Regions from separate parts of the Arthrobacter sp. NEB 688 genome, predicted to be linked through region 3. Evidence: riboswitches for the same ligand, from Rfam matches in the RefSeq annotation. Region 3 holds a riboswitch; each other region holds the start of a gene.

Region 1 (2,255 bases), 110 kb from region 3:
CGCCTTGCCCGGGCTGCTCTCCAGCGAGGCCCACCGCACGGACTCGACCTGGTCGTGCTGCTCGAGGTACTCGGCCACCCGACGGGCGTTCTCGAGGTGGCGCTCGAGGCGCAGGCTGAGCGTCTCGAGGCCCTGCCCGATGAGGAAGGCGTTGAACGGCGAGACCGCGGCGCCGAGGTCGCGCAGCAGCTGCACGCGCGCCTTGAGGATGTAGGAGAGGTTGGCGCCGAACGGGCTGCCGACGCCGAGGTCGGGGCCGAAGCGCAGGCCGTGGTAGCTCTCGTCGGGGGTGTTGTAGTTCGGGTAGCGCTCGGGGTCCTTCGTGTAGTCGAAGGTCCCGCCGTCGACGATGACGCCGGCGATCGAGGTGCCGTGGCCGCCGAGGTACTTCGTCGCCGAGTGGATGACCACGTCGGCGCCCCACTCCAGCGGCCGGATGAGGAACGGCGTCGCGATCGTGTTGTCGACGACGAGCGGTACGCCGACCTCGTGCGCGACCGCGGCGACGGCCTCGATGTCGAGGACCTCGGCCTTGGGGTTGGCGATCGTCTCGCCGAAGAACGCCTTGGTGTTGGGGCGGACGGCGTCGCGCCAGGCCTGCGGGTCGGTGTGGTCCTCGACGAAGGTGACGTCGACGCCGAGCTTGCGGAAGGTGTACTTCAGCAGGTTGACGGTGCCGCCGTAGAGGGCCGCGCTCGAGACGATGTGGTCGCCGGCCTCGGCGATGTTGAGCAGGCCGAGCGTCGTCGCGGCCTGGCCGGAGGCGACGAGCAGCGCGCCGACCCCGCCCTCGAGCGCCGCGACGCGCTGCTCGACGGCGTCCTGCGTGGGGTTCATGATGCGCGTGTAGATGTTGCCGAACTCGCGCAGCGCGAAGAGGTTCTCGGCGTGCGCGGTGTCGTTGAAGACGTACGACGTCGTCTGGTAGATCGGCAGGGCCCGGGCGCCGGTGGCGCTGTCGGGCTGCTGGCCGGCGTGCACCTGGCGGGTCTCGAAACCCCACTGGGACGGGTCGGTCATCGGTTCGCTCCTGACTCGTGGGTGCGACCGACCGGCTGGCCGGGCGCACGCGGACGTGTGCTCGGCGGGGTGCCCGAGGGCTCCCGCGCTTGCGTGCGACGGGTGCCGCACGCCTGGTCCTCACCCGGGGCACCCCACCGCGGAGGAGGGTTGCCGGCCAGCGAGCCGGGGCTTGACGCTGGCGCTCATGACCTGCCGCGAGGATACGCCGGGCTGCGCACGGGGTCAGCCCCCTCCCCGACCCCGTCTCACCCCCCGAACGCGGCAGGATGGGCGCATGACCTTCCACGCCGACGAGTACAAGGCCGCCGCGGGCCGCTACCGCGCCGGGATGCCCTACCGCCGCACCGGCCGCTCCGGGCTCGACCTCCCCGCCATCAGCCTCGGGCTGTGGCACAACTTCGGGGACGACGTGCCGCTGGAGCGCCAGCAGGCGACCCTGCGCCGCGCGTTCGACCGCGGTGTCACGCACTTCGACCTCGCGAACAACTACGGCCCGCCCTACGGCAGCGCCGAGCGCAACTTCGGGACCCTCTTCGCGCGCGACTTCCGCCCCTACCGCGACGAGCTCGTCATCAGCTCCAAGGCGGGCTACGACATGTGGCCCGGTCCCTACGGGCAGGGCGGCGGCTCGCGGAAGTACGTCACCGCCTCGGCCGACCAGTCGCTGCAGCGCACCGGCCTCGACTACTTCGACATCTTCTACAGCCACCGCTTCGACGAGACGACCCCGCTCGAGGAGACCTGCGGGGCGCTGGACTCCCTCGTGCGCTCCGGCAAGGCCCTGTACGTCGGCATCTCGTCGTACTCCGCGCAGCGCACCCGCGAGGCCGTCGAGATCCTGCGCGCGATGGGCACGCCGCTGCTCATCCACCAGCCGTCCTACTCGATGCTCAACCGCTGGGTCGAGGAGGAGGGCCTGCTCGACGCCCTCGGCGAGACCGGCGTCGGCTGCATCGCGTTCTCCCCGCTCGCGCAGGGGATGCTGACGAACAAGTACCTCAAGGGCATCCCCGCGGGCTCGCGTGCGGCGCAGGGCAAGTCCCTCGACCCGGCGCTGCTCTCGGACGTCGCGCTCAAGCACATCCGGGCGCTGGACCGGATGGCGAAGGCGCGTGGCCAGTCCCTCGCGCAGATGGCCCTCGCGTGGGCGCTGCGCGACCCCCGCGTCACCTCGGTGCTCATCGGCGCGAGCTCGGTCGAGCAGCTGGACGACAGCCTCGACGCCGTCAAGA
Region 2 (2,255 bases), 120 kb from region 3:
CGGGTGCGCGCCTCGTCGTCCACAGATCGTCCGCCGCGTCTACCGGGGGCCGGTCGCGCCGGGCAGCGTGGCCGCATGAGCGATGCCACGACCGTCCACGGGCCCGACGAGCTCCTCGCCGTCCTGCCCTACCAGCTCGGCTACCACCCGGCGCGCAGCGTCGTCGTGGTCGCCCTCGACCGCGCGCGCCGCGTGCACTTCGTCGCGCGCGTCGACCTCCCACCGCCGGACCACGTGCCGGACACGGTCGAGGCGGTCATGGGGCCGCTGCGCCGCGAGGTGGACGGCCCGGTCCTCCTCGTCGGCTACGAGGACGAGGCGCACGAGGCCGACCCCCTCCTCCTCGCGCTGCTCGAGGCCGTCGAGTCGCACGGCGCCGAGGTGCTGGAGGTGTCGGTCGTCCGGGCCGGGCGGCGCTACTCCCCGGTGTGCGAGCGCACGTGCTGCCCGCCGGAGGGCGTCCCGGTGCCCGCGTCGGAGGCCGTGCCGGCCGTCGCCGAGCTCGTCGCCCTCGGGCACGCCCCGCTGCCGGACCGCGCGGCGGTCGACGGGCTCGTCGAGCCCGAGGCCGGGCGGGCCACCGAGGTGGGGGCGTGGCTGTCGCTGCCGGCCGGCGACCGTCGCTCCCGCCGCGGCAGCACCCGCGTCCGGCGGGAGGCCGTGCGGGCCTGGGCGGCCGTGCTGGCGCCCCCGGTCGCCGGGGAGCGGGGGCGGCCCGAGGCGCCCCCCGAGGTGCTCGCCCGGGCGGTCGAGGGGCTGCGCGACATCGCGCTGCGCGACGCCCTCATCGCCTGGGTCGCGCCCGGGGTGGTGCCGCGCTCGGAGCTGGACGCGGTGGTGGTCGCGCTGCTCGAGCGGCACGTGCCGCGGTGGGCCGGCATGGGGTCGTGGCGGCACCCGGGGCGGGGGGCCGAGGGCCGCCACGCGCTGCTCGAGCGCCTCCTGGCGCTCGCCCGGTCGGTCCCCGACGACCGGCCGGACGACGTCGCCGCGGTGTGCACGACGGCGGCGCAGCTGGCGTGGCAGGTCGGGGACGGCGCCGTGGCGCGGGCCGCCCTCGAGCGGGCGCTGCGGGTCGAGCCGGGCTACCGCCTCGCGCAGCTGCTCGGCCGGGTCGTCGAGCACGGGCTGCGCCCCGGCCGGCCGGTGCCCGGCGTGCAGCGGCTGGGGCGTGCCGGATGAGCGAGGACGAGGGAAACGAGCGGGACGAGCGGGACGAGCGGGTGACGACGAGGGGTCGGGCCGGACCGTTCGAGGAGCGGACGAGCGCCGGTGGCGGACGCCGGTACCCGGTACCATCGGGGCAGGTCATGAGTCCCAGCGCCAAACCCCGGTTTGCTGGGCGGCAACCCTCCACGCGGTGGGGTGCCCCGGGTGATGACCCGGCCGCGGTCCAGCCCCCGCGGCAAGCGCGAGTGCCGAGGAGCCCCATCGATGACCGCCACCCCGACCCGGTCGACCGGAGCCGTCTGGCGTCCCGGCGACCCCGTCGGCGACCGCCGCTTCGCGTCGGTCGGCGACCTCCCGCTCGAGCGCGGGGGCGTCCTGCCGGGGGTGACCCTCGCGTACGAGACGTGGGGCACCCTCTCGCCGAGCGGCGACAACGCCGTGCTCGTCGAGCACGCCCTGACCGGTGACAGCCACGTCGTCGGGCCGGCCGGGCCCGGGCACCCGACGGAGGGCTGGTGGCCCGGGCTCGTCGGGCCCGGGGCCCCGCTCGACACCGACCGCTGGTTCGTCGTCGCGGCCAACGTCGTCGGGGGGTGCCAGGGGAGCACCGGTCCGTCGTCGGCCGCGCCGGACGGACGGCCGTGGGGCGGGCGCTTCCCGTTCGTCACGATCCGCGACCAGGTCGCCGCCGAGGTGGCGCTCGCCGACCACCTCGGCATCGACGCCTGGGCGCTCGTGCTCGGCGGGTCGATGGGCGGGATGCGGGCCCTGGAGTGGGCGGCCTCCGCGCCGACCCGGGTGCGGCGGGCGCTCGTCCTCGCCTCGACCGCCGCGTCCACCGCCGACCAGGTGGCCTGGTGCCAGCCGCAGCTGCTCGCGATCCGCCACGACCCGGACTACCAGGACGGCGACTACTACGACACCGGCCGCTCGCCGGTCACCGGGCTCGGCATCGCCCGGCGCATCGCGCACACGACCTACCGCCACGAGAGCGAGCTCGACGCCCGCTTCGGCCGGCGCCCGCGGGCGGGGGAGGACCCGCTCGGCGGGGGCGGGCGCTACGACGTCGAGAGCTACCTCGACCA
Region 3 (2,255 bases):
CAGCTCGACGCCGCGGGCTTCCAGCTGCACTTCCACGCCATCGGCGACCGCGCCGTGCGCGAGTGCCTCGACGCCGTCGAGGGGGCGGTCGCCGCCAACGGCCGCCGCGACGCGCGCCACCACATCGCGCACGTGCAGGTCATCCACCCCGACGACGTCCACCGCTTCCGCGAGCTCGGCGTCGTCGCCAACCTCCAGGCGTTCTGGGCCGCGCTCGAGGCGCAGATGGTCGAGCTGACCATCCCGTTCCTCGGCGAGCCGCGCACGTCGTGGCAGTACCCCTTCGGCGACCTGCACCGCTCCGGCGCGACGCTGGCGATGGGCTCGGACTGGGCGGTCTCGACGGCCGACCCGCTCGCGGCCGTCCACGTCGCGGTGACACGGCAGATCCCCGAGGCGCACCGCGAGGGGGAGCCCGAGCACCCGGTGTTCCTCCCCGAGCAGCGGCTCGACCTCGCGACCGCGCTCACCGCCTACACCGCCGGCTCGGCGTTCGTGAACCGCCACGAGGGCACGGGCAGCATCCGGGAGGGGGCGCTGGCCGACCTCGTCGTCCTCGACCGCGACCCGTTCGCCGGGCCGCCCGAGGAGATCGGCGCGACGCGCGTGCTGCAGACCTTCGTCGACGGCGCTCGCGTGCACGCCGCCGACGACGCCTGAGGCCGGGGGAGCGGGCGGGGCGGCGGGCGCCGTCCCACGTCGTGGACCCCGGATGACGGGGCCCGCGCGGCCTTGTCACACTCGTCGGCGTAGGTCATGAGTGCCAGTGACAAGCCCCGGCTCGCTGGCCGGCAACCCTCCTCCGCGGTGGGGTGCCCCGGGTGACGACCTGGTCGGCGCCGCCGTGGCGTCGGCAAGCGCGGGTCCCGGGGCCGTCCCCGAGGGTCCACGAGGCCCTCCAGGAGGCCCCGATGTCCACGCACCACACCGCCACGCACCTCACCACCCCCGTCGCCGCGGTCCATGCCGGCCCCGCGCGCCCGGCCCGCCGCCTGCCCGCGGTGGTGACGCCCGACCCCGTGCCCGTCGTCTCCGGCGCGCTCGTCGAGTACGCCCAGCTCGACCACGCCGCCTCGACGCCCGCGCTGGAGTCCGTGGCCCGCGCGGTCGTGACGGCCACCCGCGGCTACAGCTCGGTCCACCGCGGCACCGGATGGCTCTCGCGGGTCACCAGCGCCCACTACGAGGCGGCCCGCGAGGAGGTCGCGCGCTTCGTCGGGGCGCGCGCCGACGACCTCGTCGTCTTCGTGCGCACGACGACCGAGGCGACCAACCTCCTGGCCCGCGCGCTGCCCGCGGGGACGCCGGTCGTCGTGTTCGACACCGAGCACCACGCGTCGCTCCTGCCGTGGCCGGCCGCCGACACGCACCGCCTGCCGGTGCCCGCCTCGCCCGAGGAGGCCCTCGGCCGCCTGGAGTCGACGCTCGCCGGGCTGGCCGACGGGCCCGCGCCGCTCGTCGTCGTCACCGGCGCCTCGAACGTCACCGGCGAGCTCTGGCCGCTCGAGCGCGTCGTCGCCGTCGCGCGGCGGCACGGCGCGCGCGTCCTCGTCGACGCCGCCCAGCTCGTCGCCCACCGGCCGGTCGACCTCGCCGCGCTCGGCGCGGACTGGGTCGTGTTCTCGGGGCACAAGCTGCACGCCCCGTACGGCGCGGGCGTGCTCGTCGGCCGGGCCGACTGGCTGGACGCCGCCGAGCCCCACCTCGCTGGTGGAGGGGCCAGCGCGGCGGTCTCGGCGGAGGCGGTGACGTGGGCGACGGGGGCCGCCCGCCACGAGGGTGGCAGCCCGAACGTCCTCGGGGCGGTGGCGCTCGCCGCCGCGTGCGCCGCCGTCCGCACCCACCGGGCGGCCGTCGAGGCGCACGAGGCGCGGCTCGGGCACCGGCTGCTCGAGGGCCTCGCGGGCATCCCCGGCGTGCGCGTGCACTCGCTCTTCGGTCCGGAGCACCCGCGGGTCCCGGTCGTGGCCTTCACCGTCGACGGGCTCGACAGCCACCTCGTCGCCGCGGCCCTCAGCGCCGAGCACGGCATCGGGGTGCGGGCGGGCAAGTTCTGCGCGCACCGGCTCGTCGACACGCTGCTGACCCGGGACGGGGTCGGGGCCGTGACGGCGGTGCGGGCGAGCGCCGGCCTCGCGACGACCGACGAGCACGTCGAGCGGCTGCTCGCCGCCGTCGCGTCGCTGGCCGCGGAGGGCCCGGGCGTCGCCTACGTCGAGGAGCCGGGCCGTGGCTGGGTGCCGGCGGACGACCCG

Evidence for each region. Region 3 has a riboswitch for S-adenosylmethionine ahead of HL663_RS10670 (aminotransferase class V-fold PLP-dependent enzyme). Riboswitches for the same ligand answer to the same signal wherever they lie in the genome.
Region 1: it holds a riboswitch for S-adenosylmethionine, as region 3 does, so the genes downstream of both, HL663_RS11155 (bifunctional o-acetylhomoserine/o-acetylserine sulfhydrylase) here and HL663_RS10670 (aminotransferase class V-fold PLP-dependent enzyme) in region 3, are expected to answer to the same signal.
Region 2: it holds a riboswitch for S-adenosylmethionine, as region 3 does, so the genes downstream of both, metX (homoserine O-acetyltransferase MetX) here and HL663_RS10670 (aminotransferase class V-fold PLP-dependent enzyme) in region 3, are expected to answer to the same signal.

Annotation. Positions count from the first base shown of each region.
Region 1 is NZ_CP053707.1:2,371,302-2,373,556, reverse strand. It holds gene HL663_RS11155 (bifunctional o-acetylhomoserine/o-acetylserine sulfhydrylase) at 1-1,020, opposite strand, end outside; SAM riboswitch class IV at 1,101-1,213, opposite strand; gene mgrA (L-glyceraldehyde 3-phosphate reductase) at 1,298-2,255, shown strand, end outside.
Region 2 is NZ_CP053707.1:2,383,359-2,385,613, forward strand. It holds gene HL663_RS11195 (DUF4192 domain-containing protein) at 76-1,182, shown strand; SAM riboswitch class IV at 1,307-1,418, shown strand; gene metX (homoserine O-acetyltransferase MetX) at 1,435-2,255, shown strand, end outside.
Region 3 is NZ_CP053707.1:2,258,782-2,261,036, forward strand. It holds gene HL663_RS10665 (amidohydrolase) at 1-660, shown strand, start outside; SAM riboswitch class IV at 753-866, shown strand; gene HL663_RS10670 (aminotransferase class V-fold PLP-dependent enzyme) at 912-2,255, shown strand, end outside.